2 regions of the Methylophilus sp. DMC14 genome follow, and region 2 is predicted to be linked to the other one. Evidence: predicted binding sites of a transcription regulator. Region 2 holds the regulator's gene; the other holds the start of a gene.
The links. Region 2 encodes FliA, which starts transcription of late flagellar genes. Its sites were predicted from a motif close to CTAAAGTTNNCNNAAANNNTGCCGATANNA; they were not measured.
Positions count from the first base shown of each region.

Region 1 (10,010 bases), on a different contig from region 2:
TCGGTGCAAACCTGGGACTGAAGCCGATGATCGCCAGATTAATAAAACTGAGACAAGGCTGGTATCGCCAACAAATATTGCTGATTGCCGCAGCACTAGGATATGAAAATCGTTGGCCAATCAATAGTTTTGTGCGCTTGAATGTATTTGATCGCTTCAAGCTTGCTTGGCATGCTCATCAGTTCAGACGTAGACTTCGCGACCAGGCAGCATTCGCGTTATATGTGCTTTTTCTGGCAAAAAAATGAATATTCTGGTCTCAGGCGCCTCTGGATTTGTCGGCCAAGCTTTATGTGCTTTTTTAAAAAAGGCCGGACATTCTGTTACAAAAATTGATCGCAACTCGCCCTTTACCAGCTTACGGTCAGGCATCCCTTACGACTGTCTGGTGAGCTTAGCTGGACGGGCACATGTCATGCAAGAAACCGCAGCGAACGTCTATCAAGACTACGCAGATATAAATATTAATTACACAATAAAAATGGCGCAACTGGCCAAAGATCTGGGCATTAAAAGATTTGTTTTTTTAAGCTCAGTCAAAGTCAATGGCGAAAGCACTGAAACGCCCTTTACACCTGAGGATAAACCAGCGCCGCTTGATGCGTATGGCAAATCAAAACTTGAGGCTGAGATTGCATTGAAGGGCTTTTGTGCAGCGAATGGCATCGAATGGGTGATCATACGCCCACCGCTCATTTATGGACCAGGCGTCAAAGCCAACTTTAAATCGCTGATTATCCTTTGTAAAAAACCCGTGCCCTTACCATTTGCGAGTATTCACAACAAGCGCAGCCTGATTAGTTTGGAAAATTTGAATGATTTTATTACGTTATGCTGCCGTCATCCGCATGCTGCCAATCAAATATTCTTGATTTCAGATGATCACGATGTTTCCACAATGACGTTAATCCGAACAATTAAAAAATCGCTAGGGCTCAAAGCCTTATTATTACCATTTCCACCTTTGCTGATGAAATGGATGTTTAGCTTGTTTGGCAGACAAAGCTTGAGTGATCGCTTATTGGGCAATTTACAAGTGAATACCGCAAAGGCAAAGCAAATGTTGGGCTGGCAGCCGGTCATCAGCTTTGACGAAGGCATTAAACGTACTGTGGCAGACTATGTGGATTAAGAGAGTTTTAGATATTGTACTGGCGCTGATCGCAACAACATGCTTGAGTCCTTTGTTATTAGCGACTTATCTATTGGTGAAACTCAGCTCCACAGGCCCGGCGTTGTACTGGAGCAAGCGCGTTGGTCAGCATAACCAGCTTTTTAGCATGCCAAAGTTCAGGTCCATGCGTGTGGGAACGCCACAAATGGCCACCCATTTAATGAATCAGCAAACAGATCCAAACGCATTTTTAACGCCAGTAGGAAGCTTTATCCGCAAAACCAGCCTGGATGAGTTACCGCAATTATGGAGTGTGCTGAAAGGCGACATGTCTATTGTCGGCCCGCGCCCTGCACTGTTCAATCAGGACGATTTGATTGCATTGCGCACTGAAAAAAACGTCCATACACTGAAACCAGGCATCACAGGCTGGGCGCAAGTGAATGGCCGGGACGAAATTCCAATCCCACAAAAAGTAGCGTTAGATGCGTATTACTTGCAACATCAATCCCTCTGTCTTGATATCAAGATTATTGTGCTAACAGTGATCAAGGTATTAAGGCGTGATAACATCACGCATTGATTGTTTGTTTGATTGCTATGCTCAGGCTACCAACACGCGTTTTGTCTTTTTTTGCGTTTGCTCATGATTCGATCGTCCTGGTCGCTGCATGGATCTTTGCTTTCTCTTTACGCTTTAACTTTCAGATACCCTCCACTTTTGTGCAGTATATCTGGCAAACATTGCCAGTGATTTTTGCTATTCATGCCATTTGTTTTTATACCTTTGGCCTTTATAAAGGACTTTGGCGGTTTGCCAGCCTGCCCGATTTAAAACGGATTATGCGCGCAGTAGGATTTGCTGCCTTGCTTAGCGCAGCGTATGCCCTGCTGGTCCACCCAACGATCATCATCCCTCGCTCGGTGCTGATCCTGAATCCTATGTTGCTCATTTTGGCCATGGGCGGGAGCCGTTTTTTATACCGTGCCTGGAAAGAGCGGCGCTTATTTAATACGGTTGCGCTGCAAGGCAAACCTGTGATTGTAATCGGGGTTGAAGATGCTTCTTTTAACCTGATTAAAGAGCTCAGTAAAAATCCGGAGTGGCGTGTGGTGGCGATGATAGATCCAGCGAACAGGCTGGTGGGCCGCGAAATTATGCACACCAAGGTAGAAGGTGGTCTGGAAGATATTCCAGCAATTGCTGCACGTTATGGCTGTCAGCATTGCATGATCGCGATGCCAAGTAGCCGGCACCAGAAACGCAGGATGGCGGTGGAAGCCGCCAGAAAATCTCCCGAGATGGAGGTTTTGACCCTGCCAGCCATGTCTGACCTGATCAGTGGCCGGGTCAGCCTCTCTCAAATTCGCAAAATTGATGTCGAGGACTTGCTTGGGCGAGATGTGGTGCGGCTGGATACCCATGGCTTGAGTACGATGTTGGCTAACAAGGTAGTGCTGGTCTCGGGGGCTGCGGGCTCTATTGGCTCTGAACTCTGTAGACAAATTTTGAGTTTTCACCCGGCACAATTAATCTGTCTGGATATCTCGGAATATGCGTTGTATACCTTGCAGCAAGAATTTAATCAGTCTGTCACCAATACCGAGCTGGTCTATCTGGTGGCCGATGTGAAAAATCAGGCCAGGATACAACGCATCTTGCAAAATCATCAACCTGAGGTTGTGTTACATGCCGGGGCCTATAAGCATGTGCCTATGATGGAGCATTTTAACGTGGTAGAGGCCTTGCAGAACAATGCCTACGGCACCTACCAGATTGCAGCGGCGTGCCAGGCGGCTAATGTGCCCACCTTTGTGCTGGTCTCCACTGATAAAGCAGTAAATCCGACCAATGTCATGGGCGCCAGCAAGCGTCTGGCCGAACTCATTTGTCAGGGCTTGCAAAACAAGCAAAATCACACCCGTTTTATCACGGTGCGTTTTGGCAACGTGCTAGGAAGCAGTGGCAGCGTGATTCCAAAATTTCGCGAGCAAATTGCGCACGGCGGTCCGATCACGATTACCCACCCGGAGATCACACGCTACTTTATGTCCATCCCGGAAGCCGCTCAACTGGTATTACAGGCAGCGACCATGGGCAACGGCGGTGAAGTCTTTGTAATGGATATGGGCACACCGGTCAAAATCATTGATCTGGCACGCGACATGATTAAACTATCCGGTCTGCAAGAGCAAGAAATACGCATTGAGTTTACCGGCCTGCGTCCGGGTGAAAAGCTTTATGAAGAGTTGCTGGCAGATGATGAAAACACCTTGCCGACGAGCCATGAAAAACTACGGATTGCCCAAGCGCGCAGTGCAGATAGCCTTTGGCTGACGCAGTTGCTCGAGTGGTTGGCGACCATACCGCATTTGCCAGAGTCTCAAATCAAGCAAGACTTGCAGCGCTGGGTCGAGGAGTATCAGCCAGATACCCGGCCCGCCCCCTCTGTCTCTTTACGTGCCGCTCTGGCGCCCTTAGAGACCCTCCCCTCGCCTTCACAACAGATACACTGATATGCCTTTAATCACACTCAAACAGGCCAGCCTGGCCTTTGGTCATGTGCCATTGCTGGACCAAGTCAACTTTCAGCTGGATAACAAGGAGTGTGTCGGCATCATTGGCCGTAACGGAACCGGTAAATCCAGCATGCTTAAAGTGGTCGCCGGGCTGATCAAACTGGATGATGGCGAATATTGGCGCGACCCTGGCAGCAAGATTGCCTACGTACCGCAAGAGCCCGAGCTGGATGCAGCGCATGATGTGTTTACTGCCGTCGCCCAAGGCTTGGGGAATGTCGTGACACAACTTAAAGAATATCACGACCTGTCACTGCAGTTGTCGCAGACGCAAGAGACTGAAGCTTTGCTCGATCGCATGCAAGTATTACAGCACAGCCTGGAAGCTGAAAACGGCTGGGCGCTACAATCCCGCATTGAGTCAGTGTTGTCCAAACTCGGGCTACAGGCAGACACCCCAATCGCAACGTTGTCAGGTGGCTGGCGCAAACGCGTGGCCTTGGCAAAGGCATTAGTGCAAGCCCCCGATGTCTTGTTGCTCGATGAACCGACGAACCATCTGGATCTGGAAGCAATCGTCTGGCTAGAGGAGCTGCTCTTGGGCTATCAAGGCAGCGTGATGCTGATTACGCATGATCGTCGCTTTCTGGACCGCCTGTCTACCCGTATTGTCGAACTTGACCGCGGTCATTTAACCGAATTTACAGGCAACTATAGCCAGTACCAACTGAAAAAGGCTGAATTGCTGACCGTAGAAGCACAACACCAGGCCAAATTTGACAAGTTTCTAGCGCAGGAAGAAGTCTGGATCCGCAAAGGGGTTGAAGCCAGGCGCACGCGCAATGAAGGTCGCGTCAGAAGACTGGAACAACTGCGGCTTGACCGCGCTGCACGCCGTGATCGTCAAGGTCAGGTGCACTTGCAACTGGATGCGGGCGAGCGCTCAGGCAAGCTGATTGCAGAACTGCAAGAAGTGCGCATGGCGTTTGGTGACAAAGTGCTGATTAATCGCTTTAGTACCCGCATCATGCGGGGGGACCGCATCGGACTGCTAGGCCCGAACGGAGTCGGTAAATCTACCCTGCTTAAGCTGCTCTTGGGCGAGTTGGCGCCGAGCGCGGGCAAGGTGCAACTGGGAACGAATATCCAGGTGGCCTACTTTGACCAGATGCGCGAACAGCTCAACCCGGAAGCAACGCTGATGGACACGATCAGTCCGGGATCGGAGTATGTGCAAATCGGTGAAACACGCACCCATGTCATTGGTTATCTTGAGGATTTTCTGTTTGCACCGCAACGTGCACGCTCCCCGGTCAAATCTCTGTCTGGCGGTGAACGCAATCGTCTGTTACTAGCCCGATTATTTGCGCGTCCGGCCAATGTATTGGTGCTAGACGAACCCACCAACGATCTGGATATCGATACGCTGGAACTGCTGGAAAACCTGCTGCAAGATTATGCGGGCACCCTGTTTCTGGTGAGTCATGACCGGGCATTCCTGGAAAATACGGTAACACAAGTCATTGCTTTTGAAGGCCAGGGCAAACTCACCGAATTTAGCGGTGGTTATGATGACTGGCTGCGCTTTAGCCAGCAGCGCGAAGCTGCAAATAAACCAGTCGAAAAACCGGTGCCTGCAGCCTCGTCCCCCGTCAGCCCGAACGCCTCATCCAACACCTCAACCCGAAAAAAGTTGAGCTTTAAGGAACAGCGTGAGCTTGAAGCGCTGCCTGCAGAAATTGAACAATTAGAGCAAGAGCAAGCTGATATCCAGGCACAGTTTGCACAAGGCGACATTTACAAGCAAGCGCCTGAGCAGGTCAAGCAACGACAAGAGAGACTGGATGAAATTGAAGCGTTAATCTTGCAGAAACTGGAGCGCTGGGAATGGCTGGAAAGCCAGTAAGCAACGCTCAAGCTTGAAAATGGCAATGATGAATTGCCATTTACGGTTGTGATCGTTTGATTTTAATGCGAGTTATACCGCAAAACTGGTGCGAGAGCTGTGAGCACCGTGAGTTTGACCATTTTTGCCATAGAACTGCGTGGCATTGGGTGCTTTGCCTTGAATCGCATCCAGTTTTTCCTGGTTGCGTTGAAAATGTTTGTTGATCAGGATGCCGTTGATGCGGTTAAGCTCTTTTGCCTGCGCCAGCTTTTTCTGGAACTCCAGCCATGCAGTATCCATCACTTTGCCATGACCTAACTCCAGCCATTTAGCCATGCCTTTTTCATTGGCTTCGAAGCCGGCGGCCGACAAGGCAGCGTAACGCTGTTTTGCGGCTTCACCCAGCGCCTGTAGCAATTCTACACGCTGATCAATAATCCGTTCTATGGTGTCCAGGTCAGCTTTGACCAGGGCTTTTTGTTCATTCTGCAAATCTTCAATGAGCGCTTCAACCAGATTGGCATCCGCTTCAAAACTGATCTCAGGGATAGCGTTGCGATTTGCAGTTGTCATAAACATCATCCTTTTTTCGAATGTATCAAGTCCTTAACGGTTTGCAATAAGCCGTCAGCCACTTTACCCGTGTCGACAGTAAAGTCTCCACGCGCAATAGCACTTTTAATTTCGTCCACTTTGTGCGTATCAAACACCTCTGACGAGGCGATCCCCGCTTCTATGGACTGCATCTGCACCGATGCCGCGGACAATGTCACATTGTCTTTGCTGGCGGGCGTTGCCGATGCTGTTGTTTTTTCGGTACTTTTGCTGCTGGTACCTTTATCTAATACTGGTTTATCTACACCAATCCCAAGTTTCTTGATCGAATCTGAAATATTCATGCTATCCCTCTGCCTTGATGTCTGAGTTTGTCGGGTGACTAAACCCTCATTGATTAACAGTTCTATCGGCATAGTTTAAGCGAACTTTAGTTGTTAATATAGTTTTTATCTCAAGATTCTGATCGAGAAGCGTTTTTTCATGTTTGTCGTGGTGAGTCTGCCTAATATCTTACATCGACTTTTCCACTCGACAGCGCCACCCCTTTAATCACCTGGCCACTGCTGACTTTGACATCCACCACCTGGCCAGCATTGGCAGTTTGCAGCGCAGTCCCATCGGCAGTCACAACAAATCCTTCGCCACGGCTGTTTAACTGTACAGTCTGCCCCTGCATAATCACAGGTCTAGACTTGAGCAGCTCGGGGCGCAACACTGTGCCCAAAGGCATATTCAAGGCAGCTTGTTTGCCTTCGAGCATGGACAAGTCCGTGATAATGCCAGCCGGCAATTTACTTAAATCTCCTGACTGCAACACCACATCGTTCGGGCTCAGTAGTGCGCCCTGACTGACTGGCACTGCCGTCACTGCATATTCAGCCCACACTTGCACGTCTGCTTGCATATACAACGTCCACAATTTGGTCTCGGCTTGCAGACAACGGACACCTATATGTGTTTTACCCCACAGCCGTGAGCCTGGGACGGTAAATCCTTCCATCATGTCGCAGGCAGCAATACGAACACGGTTGTCCAGTGGCTGAATGTCAACATTAACTTTGCCTGGATAGCCTTGCGTCTGGCTCTGTACATATTGCACAGCAGTTTGATACACGCGGCTGTGCATGTCTGCGACCGCCGGCTCAGCGGCACGCTGATTGACCAGCGTAGCGGTTGTCGCCGTACGGTCAGCTGCGTACAAGACATGACTGAAGAGCCCGGTCAGGGCAATCAGCATGGCACAAAAAAATGTAAGCAGACGAGGTTTCATGAGCACCCATTCTACGCACAACCGCTAGCGCCAAATGCTCAAATAAAGGGGATTTACCGCATTTAATTCAGAAATTGTTCATCAACCTGCGGCGTAGACTAGGCATAGCTAGTAAAAGTGACTCGAGCAGCAACTGAGACCGAGTTATCAGGATTAACGGCAGTCTTTGGCAAACCTTTAGCACATTGTTGAATACCGTGCTTTTGATATCCGGTAACAGCAATGACGGGGCAGAGATTCAGGCAACTGAAAGGAATCAATGATGATCAACAAATTAGACGCCGCACTGAATTTTCATCAGACGGCATTGCGTGTACGCAATGAACGTCAAGAGCTGTTGGCATCCAATATCGCCAATGCGGATACACCGCAATACAAGGCACGCGATATCGACTTTAAAGCCGCCATGCAGGCCGCCATGCACCCAGCCAGTAGCACGGGTACAGCGACAGATGGTTTGCAAAAAACCGACTCGGGCCACATGCAAGGTCAGCCGAATCAAGGCTACGCAGGCCCGGGTGATCCATTGTTCCGTACGGTGACGCAAGCCTCTGTAGACGGCAATACGGTAGACATGGATGCAGAACGTAATGCCTATGTCGATAACGGCATCCGCTATGAAGCAAGCTTAACCATGATCACCGGCCAGATCAAAAAAATGCTGACCGCAATCAATGGCCAGTAATTGAGTAAGGAGTACTGACATGTCTTTGTTTAATGTATTCAAGATTTCCGGCTCTGCAATGAGCGCCCAATCCATGCGCCTGAATACGGTTGCCAGCAACCTGGCCAACGCGGACAGCGTGGTCAGTTCTGACGGCAAACCCTACCAGGCCAAACAGGTCGTGTTCAAGGCCGTGCAAGATGCAGCGAATCAAAACGCCAGCACGGTTGCGGTTGACGGCGTGATTGAAGATAACCGCCCCGGCAAAGTGGTCTACGACCCCAAACACCCGATGGCCAACAGTGAAGGCTATATCACCATGCCTAACGTCAACGTTACTGAAGAGATGGTGAACATGATCTCTGCCTCCCGAGCTTATCAAAACAACGTGGAAACCATGAATGCGGCCAAGACCATGTTGCTTAAAACACTCAATATTGGTCAATAACCTGCAGAAAGGAATCTCATATGACCACGGTTAATACGAACAACCAAGTGCCTCAGGACTTATTAAACACGGTTAACAATCGACAGACCGGATCAAGCGCCAATGACGCTCAAGATAAGTTCATGAAGCTGCTAGTAACCCAAATGCAAAATCAGGATCCGCTTAATCCCATGGATAACGCACAGGTTACCAGCCAGATCGCGCAACTGAATACGGTGACCGGTATCAACAAACTGAATGACTCCATGACTAGCCTTATCAACAATGTGCAGATGGGACAATCCTACCAAGCAACCAGCATGATAGGCCGCAATATCTTGTCTGCGGGCAATACGATGTCACTGGGTGACAAAGGCGCACTATTTGGCGTAAATGTTCCGAATGGCGCTGACAGCTTAACCGTCACTATTAAGAATGGCGCGGGTGCCGTCGTACAAACATTAACACTCGGCAAACAGGCTAGCGGGATCAATGCCCTGTCATGGGATGGAAAAGACGCAAGTGGTCAGCCCGCCCCTAGCGGCACGTATACATTTGAAACAACTGCAAAATTGGCAGATGCAAATACAACCAGCACTGCATTAAGTCTGTCCCAGGTGCAAAGTGTTTCCCAAACGAACGGCTCATCCAGACTGAACTTAAGCACAGGCAATGACGTCGCGCTGGCCGACGTGCTGGAAGTATTCTAAAGCCCTACAGAATGTAATCTTACGCAAGGAGAAATAGCATGAGTTTTCAACAAGGTCTTAGCGGTTTAAATGCCACCTCTCAACAATTGTCAGTGATTGGGAACAACGTTGCCAACGCCAATACTGTGGGCTTTAAACAATCCACCTCCAAATTTTCTGATGTGTACGCCGCATCATTGAATGGCGGCGGTGCTACACAAATCGGGATTGGTACCAAGTTGGCCAAGGTGGCACAAGAGTTCACGCAAGGCAACATCACCAATACCAACAATACACTGGATGTCGCCATCAACGGCAATGGCTTTTTTATTATGAGTCAGAATGGCGTAGTGACCTACACACGCAATGGCCAATTTGAAATGGACAAAGATGGTTATATTGTAAATAGTGAAGGTAAGCGCCTCAGAGGCAATAGCGCCAACAATTTGGACGGTTCTTCCCCCGTGGATATTCAGATTAACACGAGCGACCTTCCTCCAAAAAACTCGACCCAGGTCACAGGAAAACTCAATCTGAACTCTGATAGCCCGGTCATTGATCAGACAGTCAAACCCTTTAATGCATCTGATGCCACGACTTATACCAACTCCACGTCGATTACCGTTTATGATGCCCTCGGTAACAGCCATACCGTGCAAAACTACTTTGTCAAAACCGCAGCCAATACCTGGGGGGTCTACACTACAGCAGACGGCGCTCAAATTTCTCCAGCAGTAACGACGCCGCCTACAGCAGCACCTACGATTAAATTCACGACCTCCGGTGCTTATGACACTACAAACTCGGCCGCTTTGAATGTAAGTTTTACACCTTCAAGCGGTGCTGGTGCCGTCAATTTGAATCTGGATTACACCACCAG
Region 1 is NZ_JBQUZA010000004.1:199,922-209,931, forward strand. Features, by position in the region: gene ACT53C_RS10005 (glycosyltransferase) at 1-248, shown strand, start outside; gene ACT53C_RS10010 (NAD-dependent epimerase/dehydratase family protein) at 245-1,132, shown strand; gene ACT53C_RS10015 (sugar transferase) at 1,122-1,697, shown strand; gene ACT53C_RS10020 (polysaccharide biosynthesis protein) at 1,715-3,631, shown strand; gene ACT53C_RS10025 (ATP-binding cassette domain-containing protein) at 3,633-5,540, shown strand; gene ACT53C_RS10030 (flagella synthesis protein FlgN) at 5,613-6,095, opposite strand; gene flgM (flagellar biosynthesis anti-sigma factor FlgM) at 6,101-6,421, opposite strand; gene flgA (flagellar basal body P-ring formation chaperone FlgA) at 6,583-7,350, opposite strand; gene flgB (flagellar basal body rod protein FlgB) at 7,613-8,035, shown strand; gene flgC (flagellar basal body rod protein FlgC) at 8,055-8,462, shown strand; gene ACT53C_RS10055 (flagellar hook assembly protein FlgD) at 8,483-9,151, shown strand; gene flgE (flagellar hook protein FlgE) at 9,190-10,010, shown strand, end outside.
Region 1: the regulator FliA is predicted to act here: its motif matches at 6,482-6,511, upstream of flgM (flagellar biosynthesis anti-sigma factor FlgM).

Region 2 (10,010 bases):
TGTGAGTCAGACGCATCAAGCTGCCTTGCTTTACCAGCAAGAAAAACAACGAGTGCGAGACTATGATCGCTTCAAGTTTTCTATGCTGGAGCTGATTCTTAAAGAACAGGACACCGAACACATCCTGGCCTGGATTGTTGGCGAGATCGAAGCGCTGCATCCCGAGACCTTTTGTGCCATCGTGCTGACGCAGGATCTGGGGCAACGTGTACAAACCGTGATCGCGCCCAGTTTGCCATCTCCGCTACTGCAAACCTTGCAACAGCTCAAGCTGGAGGCCGGTAACGGCTCTCTAGCCACCGCGATCGCCACGCGCCAGCGCGTGATGGTTGAAAATGTCATGATCCATCCTTACTGGCAGTACCACCGAACGGCAGCACAGGCTTCGGGAGTGCAGGGTGGATGGGCAGAGCCTATTCTTAATGCTGCGGGGGAAGTGCTCGGGGCGTTTGCCTTGTATTCGCGTCAGGTACAACTGCCTACAGCCGCTGAGCAATCCCTGATCGGGCAGGCGGCCAGACTGGTCAGCATCGTCGTGGATCGCCATTTGTCACAGCAGTCGATGCAAACCCTGGCCTATCTTGAGCCGGTGAGCGGCTTGCCTAACCGCAAAAAAATGTATGAAGTATTGCATGCCTTGCGTCATCAATCCGCCGCAGAGCAACATGGCGGTCTCATTTATATAGACCTCGACCATTTCAAATGGGTGAATGAAGCCCATGGCCACAATGCAGGCAATACGCTGTTGCAGCAAGTGGCGCAGCGCCTGCAAAAGGCGGCACAACCGCATTTTATTGCCTGTATGGGCGGCGATGAGTTTCTGATTCTGCTTTCAGGACTGTCGACTCAAAAAGACAAGGCGGTACAACAGGTCTGGGCCTTGCAGCGCAAATTGCACAAGACCCTGCAACGGCCGTTTAACGTGGCAGGACTCAAGCTGCCGGTGACCGCCAGCATGGGTTTGTGCAGTTTTAGCGGGACAGACATGGATGAAACGGACTATGTGAAAGCCGCGGACATCGCTTTGCACAAAGCGAAGCAGTCTGGCCGCAACCATGCCTGTCTGTATGAGCCTGGCATGCAGACCGAGATTGCGACGCAAGCGCGCCTGGAAGCCGAGCTGCGCGAAGCCATCGTCCAGCAACAGTTGCGGGTTTATTATCAGGTGCAAGTGGACCACACCGGCCGGCCGTTTGGCGCAGAGGTCTTGCTGCGTTGGCAACACCCCACGCAAGGCCTCACTTCACCGCTGCAATTTATCGCGGTGGCCGAGAGCAGTGGCCTGATTGTTGAAATCGGCATGTGGGTACTCGACCAGGCATGTGCACAAATTGCCGTTTGGCAACGGGCACAAAAAACACGTGAACTCAGTTTGTCGGTGAATATCAGCGCGCGTCAGTTCCGACAGGCCAATTTCACCGCCATGGTCAAAGCCTGTTTACAGCGGCATCAAATCAACCCCAATGCCTTGCGTCTGGAGTTAACCGAAAGCCTGCTTTTGGAAAATGTGGACGATGCGGTACGCATCATGACAGAGCTCAGCCAGTCAGGCATCCAGTTCTCCCTAGACGACTTTGGCACCGGCTATTCTTCGTTGCAATATCTTAAAAAATTGCCACTGTATCAACTCAAGATAGACCGCTCATTTGTAAATGATATTGTGACCGATAGTCATGACCGCACCATTGTGCGTACCATTATTGCCATGGCGCAGAGCATGTACCTCGGCGTGATTGCCGAAGGGGTTGAAACCCCAGAACAACTGGAACTGTTGCTAAACAATGGTTGCCGCCGCTACCAGGGTTACCTGTTTGGTAAACCCATGCCAATAGACGCATTTAATGATTGGTTGCAACAAGCGTTGGTTTAGAAATGATGCCCTAAAAGGCGATGGTTTAAAAAATAACTTTTACGGCCGCACAGCCAAGGTCAAGGCTGACTGTTGCGCTTGTTTGTCATTGCTGATGGCAAGGTAGCTGGCGTTGCCATCGGTGGAATCTCTGCGGTTGCTTCTGGCTCGGCTGGCGAGACTTCCTGGCGGTTCGCCAGATTGGTGGTGAGTTGCTCACCTGCCTCTGCGGTGAGGATGCGCAGGGTGATACGGCTGTTGAGCGATTGCGCCAGATTGTTGTCACTGCTGGAGAGCGGCCTTGTTTCTGCCAGGCCAAGGGCTGAAAGCCGTTTGGCTGCGATGCCATCGGCGGCCAGTGTAGCCGCGACGCGTGCTGCCTGCGTCGCCGTCAATGTCCAACGCTTGCTTTCTGCGTCAACCATGCCACTGAAGGTGTGCTTGTCACTATGCCCTTCAACCTGGAGGGTGCGGTATTCATTTTTTAGTTGTGCGCTGATGATGTGCAGTACCTGGCTGGCCTGGGGTGTATATGCCGCCTGGTTGTTCTGGAACAGCAGATGGGTGGAAATATCCATTTCCACCCCCAAGTCTGACTGGTAAACCGTGATCTGTTTTTGCTCTATCCATTGCCCCAGAGTGTTGGCCAGTTGCTGAGCCATGGCGCGTATTTTCTCCTGATCACGCAGTTTTTTTTCCTGATATAGATAGCTGAGCGGCAAAGGCTTCATCACCGCACTTGGAACTTGCCCATTTTGATTCTGTGCGCCAGGAACTGGCAAACCAGGCGTTTGTAAGCCCTGTGGCATATTCTGCGGCTGGCCGACAGCCCCCGGTTGCCCCTGAAACGCATTGACGACCGAGCTGGAGAGGGCGCGGTATTTATTCAGGTTAATGTTGGAGGTGGCATACATGACCACAAAAAAAGCAAACAGCAGGGTAATGAAGTCTGCATAAGAAATGAGCCACCGTTCGTGGCTTTCCTCTTCATCTTCGAGCTTGTGGCGTCTGTACATCACGATTGTCTCAAATGCAGATAAGATTCCAGCCGTTCACTGACCAGTTTTGGATTGTCGCCCCGTGCGATGGAGACCCAGGCATTGAGCAGCATTTCGCGCCTGGACATTTCATGCTGGACATGGCCTTTGAGTTTATTGGAGATGGGTAAAAACACCAAGTTGGCCAGCGCCACACCATAAATGGTGGCAACAAAGGCCACTGCGATGCCACTACCAATCTTGCTTGGGTCAGACAGATTCTCCATGACATGAATCAGGCCGAGCACCGCACCCAGAATGCCTACGGTGGGCGCATAGCCACCTGCCGCTGACCAGATTTTGACAGCCTCGCGCTGTTGCATTTCGTAGTAATATATATCAATGGCACAGACTTCGCGGATGCGGTCAGGCGGGGTGCCGTCCACCAGCAATTGCAAGCCCTTGCGTACAAAAGGATCCTGCTCACGCTTGATGTAGCTTTCCAGAGACAGCACGCTTTCTTTGCGCGCCTGCTGGCTCCATTGATTGATTTTAACGGCGAGTTTTTTACGGTCATCCTGTGGGTGCACAAAGGCCAGCTTCAGCATGCGCAGGCCTTTGATAAACACTTTGAGTTCGGTTTGCAGCAAGACTGCGCCAGTCGTGCCTAGCATGACTACCGCAAAGGCCGCAGGTTGCATCAGGGAGTTGAGGTGGCCCCCTTCTATGACTTGGCCAAGGACCAGGCCGCCGAGTGCAATCAGCAGTCCGGCCAGGCTACCCCAATCCATCAGGCAACTCCGGTCCAGGCTTTTTCACGCATGGCGGCACGCAAGCGGGCGACCGCCTGGCTATGCAGCTGGCAAACGCGTGATTCGGACACACTCATGATGGCGCCGATTTCCTTGAGGTTAAGTTCCTGCTCGTAATACAAGCCCATCAATATCTTTTCACGCTCTGGCAAATTGTCGATAGAGGCAATCAAGGCTTCGCGGAAGTCGCTTTCGAGCAGGGCCTTCACCGGGTCGCTGCTATCATCGTCCACATAGCGATCCAGAAAGTGCTCGCCACCGTCATCGTCCTGAAAATCTTCGTAATAAATCAGCTGGTGACCCTGGCAGTCGCTCAAGACGTCATAGTAGTCTTCCAGGCTAAAATTCATATGCTTGGCGATTTCGGATTCGGTAGGCGGGCGGCCCAGTTTTTGTTCCAGCTGTTGCACAGCCATCTCGATATCGCGCATGTTTTTGCGGATGCCGCGCGGGAGCCAGTCGGCACCGCGCAATTCATCCAGCATGGCGCCACGCACGCGCTGAGAGGCATAGGTTTCAAATTGTGCCCCATGCGTATCTTCGTAACGCTGTATCGCGTCCATCAGGCCGATCATGCCCGCTTGCACCAGGTCATCCAGCTCGACGCAGGAGGGCAGCTTGGCCTTCATTTGATAAGCCATTTTCTTGACCAGGCCGCTATGCATTTTGAGCATCTGATCGGTATTTTGAGTCGTGCCTTTAGCGGTATACATGTTTTTCCTTTTTGACTTTAGGCAACAGCCATGGATGGCATGGAAATCCGTTGTTGTTCGAGACGATGGGCGACGGTTTTAAACGCCAGTGTGCTGGAAAGCTGTTTGCTCACTTCGGCGGTCGCGCGGCCAGGGTTATCAGTGACTGCCATACTGGTGTCAGCAGGCATGGCACCGATGAACTCCAGCGTGATGCCCAAAAATTGTTTGCACACCTGGTTCAGGCGCATAAAGTACTGATTGCCTTGATCATGGTTAGCGTCTGTTACGACGACGCCCAACGGAATCTGCCCATGTTGCTGGCTGATATGCTTGATGGTCGCATACGCCGACTTAATGGCGGCGTCGCTTCTATCCATTTGGATCACCAGCTCATGCGCGGCAATTACCGGCAGCAGCAGGCTGTAGTCTTGACTATCCAGTTGTGCTTCAATCATCACAGTGTCGTAATCGTACGCAAGTTGCTCCACTATACCGTTGAGTTGCGTTTTTAAATCGTGAGATAAAGGCGAGGTTAACAGGTCATTTTCGCCCAAACAGGTCAGGTCATAGCCTTGCGGGTGTTTGAAAATGCCCCGCTTGATGGCCTGGCGTTGCACGGCGATGCCTTGCAGGGAATGTGTCATCGCGGGTTGGCGGTGCGCGTGCACCAGCAACAAACGCTGTTCTGGCGTCAGCATGCTGGTCGCCAGTTGACGCATCCACTGGCTGACTGGCTGGCCATTGGCCCCAATCACACTGATAATGCGGGCAGAGGTTTTGGCCATGATACGGCGCAAGCCGTCCGCCTGGTCACGGTAATTAAACATGTGGCTGCTCCTGGCTGGCGGTTTGCATCATGCTGGAGATCACCAGCGGTAATTCTTCATCCAGATACTGGTAGGGCAGGCTGGCCTGGTGTGGTGTCAACACGCGTTCGACCAGGGCTTGCTTGTCTGCAACCTCGATATCCTCTGGCACACGCTGACCGCTGGTGGTGTAAAACAGGCGCATGCGTTCGCGAATCAACACGTCCAGTACATTGCCAATCGCAGCCGCTTCGTCGAGTTTGGTGACGATACAGCCAGCGATATCATGCTTTTTGTAGCTACGCATCACATCAGTTAAGGTATCGCCGGTTGAGGTCGCATTCAGGCACAACAGTTTCTGTATCGGGCTGTCGGCACGGCTCAGCATGGAAAGTTGCTCAGTCACCGCCTGGTCACGCTGGCTCACGCCTACGGTATCCACCAGAATCATATGTTTGTTCTTGAGTTCGTTTAAGGCTATTTTTAAGTCTTCTTCATCTTTGACCGCATGTACCATCACGCCCAGAATCTTGCCGTAAATGCGTAATTGCTCGTAGCCGCCAATCCGGTAGCTGTCCGTGGTGATCAAGCCCAGGTTCTGGGTGCCATGTTTCATCACATAGCGGGCCGCCAGTTTGGCTGTGGTGGTGGTTTTGCCTACCCCGGTCGGGCCGACCAAGGCATAGATACCGCCACGGTCCAGCAAAGCATCTTCGTCGTCCAGCGTGTGCAAATTGCGGCTGATCACTTCTTTGGCCCACATTGGCGCCTTGTTCACATCAATGTGTTGCGGCATTTTTTCGGCAATCTGGCGTGAAAGCGACGCACTGAAGTTGGCAGCGAGCAGGGTGCCCAGCACTTTTGATTTGGCCGGGCTATGTTGTAAATGATGCTGCCAGGTCATGGCACTCATCTGGGTTTCAAAGTGGCTGCGCATCTGGCGCATTTCCACCATCATGCCTTGCATTTTTTCTTCCAGCGTTTGTGTTGCCAGCTGATACGCATGCTCTTGTTGTTCACTGTGCTGCTTGAGCATGTCCATGATGGCCGATTCGTTGACACTGGCCTCTTCAGATACCGTGGCTGCCGGCGGCTGAACGGCGCGCGGCGCCAGCACTGGAGTTGCTTGCCGGGGTTGCTCTTTGGCATTCACAAAATCAAGCAGGCTGCGTGTTTGCTCGCTGCCTTGCTCAGCAGTTGGCTGGCTCGCACTGGCATCGACATCCGACTCCAGCATGGCCATGATCTCAGTCCCACCGTTGACACTGCGATTCGCAACAATAATGGCATCTTCCCCCAAGGCCTGCTTGACCTGAGCCAGGGCTTCACGTGCGTTTTTGCCAAAAAATCTTCTGATGTTCATATTACTGCGCTCCAATTAAACTGGTGACACGAATCGATTTGTTGTCTGGCAACTCATCATGGGATAACACTCTGAGGTGCGGGACGGTCCTTCTTAAAAATCTGGATAAAGCCTGGCGGAGGGGGCCAGCCACCAGCAGGACTGGTGTCAAGCCCATCTGCTCTTGCTGTCTGGCGGCCATTTCGGTCTCTTGTGACAGTCTTTCGGCAATGCCAGGCTCGATCACGCCCTGGCTGGACTGGTTGTTTTGTAATGCTTGCAACAACAGTTTTTCCAATTGACCATCTAAGGTCATGGCGGTGATTTCGTTGCTGTAGGGGAACAGGTCCTGCACAATTGCACGCCCCAGCTTGATGCGGACCATGGCGGTCAGGTCATTGGCATCTTGCGAATACTGGGCATGGTCTGCCAGCGTTTCCAGAATCGTGCGCATGTCACGGATATGCACGCCCTCATTAAGCAGGTTTTGCAAGACCTTTTGCAAGGTGGACAAGCTGATGATCTTGGGCACAATTTCCTCAATCAGCTTGCTGGATTCCTTGCTCATGTGATCTAGCAATTGCTGGACTTCCTGGCGGCCCAACAGCTCACCGGCATTGAGTGAAATGATGTGGTTTAAATGGGTGGCAATCACGGTGCCAGGATCTACCACGGTATAGCCCAGACTTTGTGCGAATTCTTTCTGCTCGGGATCAATCCACACTGCGGGTAAGCCAAAGGCTGGGTCTGTGGTACGCGTGCCTTCGAGATCACCGGTGACTGCACCAGGATCAATCGCCAGCATTTGATGATAGTTGGATTCCCCGGTAGCCATTTCCACGCCTTTCATGGTGATGCGGTAGGCGTTCGGTTTGAGCGTCAGGTTGTCACGGATATGAACCGTCGGCGCCAGGAAGCCAATCTCCTGGGCAAATTTTTTGCGGATGCCCTTGATACGCTTGAGCAATTCACCGCCTTGACCTTTATCGACCAGCGGGATCAAACGGTAGCCAACTTCGAGGCCAATGGTATCTACTGGCAGCACATCGTTCCAGGTGGCTTCTTCCGCCTCGCTGGCCGGGGCCAATTTATCATCTGGTTGTGGTTCAATCACCGTCTGCTGTTTGGCTTTTTCCTGTTTTTGTTTGACTGAATAAGCAATACCACCCAACAATCCCCCCAACCCGATAAAGGCCAGGTGAGGCATGCCTGGAATCAGGCCGATACCGCCAATAATGCCGGCGGTGATGGTCAGCACACGTGGATTTTCAAACAGTTGGCTAATCAGCTGTCCGCCGATGTCTTCATTGTTGGCCACACGTGAAACCACCACACCGGCCGCAATGGAAATCACCAGCGAAGGGATTTGCGCGACCAGGCCATCACCAATCGCGAGCAAGGTGTAGTTTTTCACTGCGTCGCCAAAGCTCAGGTCATGTTGCACCATGCCGACAATCAACCCGCCGACAATGTTGATAATAATGATCAGGATCCCGGCGATCGCATCCCCGCGCACATACTTACTGGCACCATCCATCGCGCCATAGAATTCGGATTCCTGGCCGACTTCTTTACGGCGGCGGCGGGCTTCATCTTCGCCAATCAGGCCCGCGTTCAGGTCCGCGTCAATCGCCATCTGTTTGCCTGGCATCGCATCCAGGGTAAACCGTGCACCCACTTCTGCAATCCGGCCCGCACCTTTGGTGATCACGGTAAAGTTGATAATGGTGAGGATGACGAACACCACGATACCGACCGCATAGTTCCCGCCAATCAGAAAGTGACCAAAGGCCTCGATCACTTTACCGGCGGCATCAGGGCCGGCATGGCCCTCGGTCAGCACGATACGGGTCGAAGCCACGTTGAGCGACAAGCGCAACATGGTGGTCATCAGCAGTACGGTCGGGAAGGCTATAAAGTCCAGCGGCTTGGTGGTTTGCAGACCGATCATCAAGACCAGGATGGACAAGGCAATATTAAAAGTGAAAAACACATCGAGCATGATGGCCGGTAACGGCAAGATCATCATGGCCAGCAGCAAAACAATAATGAGCGGGGCGGCGATGCTGCGGCCGTCCATTTTCCCCATTATTTGTTGCCAGTTATTCATCTAAATACTCCTCAGTCTTGCTTATTCAATATCTGTTGCCGTGGCAGGCGCTGCTACCAGTGCATGTGGATCCAGTGCATCCTGGACCGGTACATCAGTTGGGATGACCGGACGGACGCCGCCATGCTGCTTGAACACGCGCAGTTGAAACACATAAGCCAAAATTTGCGCTACCGCGGCATACAAGGTTTGTGGAATCTCGCGCTCCAGCTCGGCATGGGCATACAAGGCCCGTGCCAGTTTGGGGGATTCCAGCGTCATCACATTATGTTCTGCAGCAATTTCCTTGATTTTTTGCGCAAGTACATCGACGCCTTTGGCAACGACGACAGGCGCTGCATTTTCACCTTCTTTATAGCTGATCGCTACGGCATAGTGGGTCGGGTTAGTAATCACCACGTCTGCCTTGGGCACATTACTCATCATTCTTCTGCGCGCCATTTCACGCTGCTGCTGACGGATACGGCCTTTAATTTCAGGGCTGCCTTCGGACTCCTTGGATTCGTCCTTGAGTTCCTGTTTGGTCATTTTGTGTTTTTGCGCGTATTGATACAGCTGGTAGGGCACATCAATCACGGCGATCAGGACCAGCGCAGAAGCCAATGTTAAAAAGCCGGTCACCATAAATTCGCTGACAGTGCTAATCCCTGATTCCAGCGGCATGTTGGACAAGCCCAACATCGGTTGCAAATCCTTTTTCACCAGCGTGTAGCCGACAGAACCAACCAGGATGGTTTTTGCAATCGACTTCACCAACTCCACCAGCGAGTTCTTGGAGAACAGATTGGACAAGCCTTTCATCGGGTTGAGTTTGCCAAAGTTGGGCACCAGCGATTTCTGCGACATCACCCAGCCACCGACCAAGATCGGTGAAGCAATCGCTACGGCAACCACAATGACTGCCAGTGGCAAAAAGGCCCACATCGCCTGTTCCACCACTTTGATCATATGCACAATCAACAGCTGCGGCTCAAACGCCATGGCCCTGTCCAGACTCAGGCCCTGACGCAATACATCCTTCATGGCCTCACCCATCGGCTTGCTCATCATCATGATGGCAATGCCGCTGGTAAACAAAACCGCACAAGAGGCCAATTCGCGCGACCTGGGAACATCGCCGTCTTCGCGTGCCTTCTCCAATCGCTTGGGGGACGCGTCTTCGGTCTTTTCCATATCGCTGTCTTCAGCTGCCATGTCTTTCACTCGTTTCGGGTTTGCACACCACGCCATGTCGTGTGTCTTGTGAGTGATTATTGGCTAGATAAATGTATTTCTAAGTTGGGAATAAAAGGGCGAATTGACCGCTTTCTCACAGTTGCTGCCTGCCTGTTGTTAAGGGGTGTAAAAGCTAAAAATATTTTTGATTAATAAACAGTGACTTATAAAATTTTTGGATTTTTTTTGATTGTGCACCCTAAA
Region 2 is NZ_JBQUZA010000006.1:148,013-158,022, forward strand. Features, by position in the region: gene ACT53C_RS12510 (putative bifunctional diguanylate cyclase/phosphodiesterase) at 1-1,870, shown strand, start outside; gene ACT53C_RS12515 (flagellar motor protein MotB) at 1,930-2,865, opposite strand; gene ACT53C_RS12520 (flagellar motor protein) at 2,865-3,617, opposite strand; gene ACT53C_RS12525 (RNA polymerase sigma factor FliA) at 3,617-4,351, opposite strand; gene ACT53C_RS12530 (MinD/ParA family ATP-binding protein) at 4,369-5,160, opposite strand; gene flhF (flagellar biosynthesis protein FlhF) at 5,153-6,502, opposite strand; gene flhA (flagellar biosynthesis protein FlhA) at 6,504-8,591, opposite strand; gene flhB (flagellar biosynthesis protein FlhB) at 8,613-9,785, opposite strand.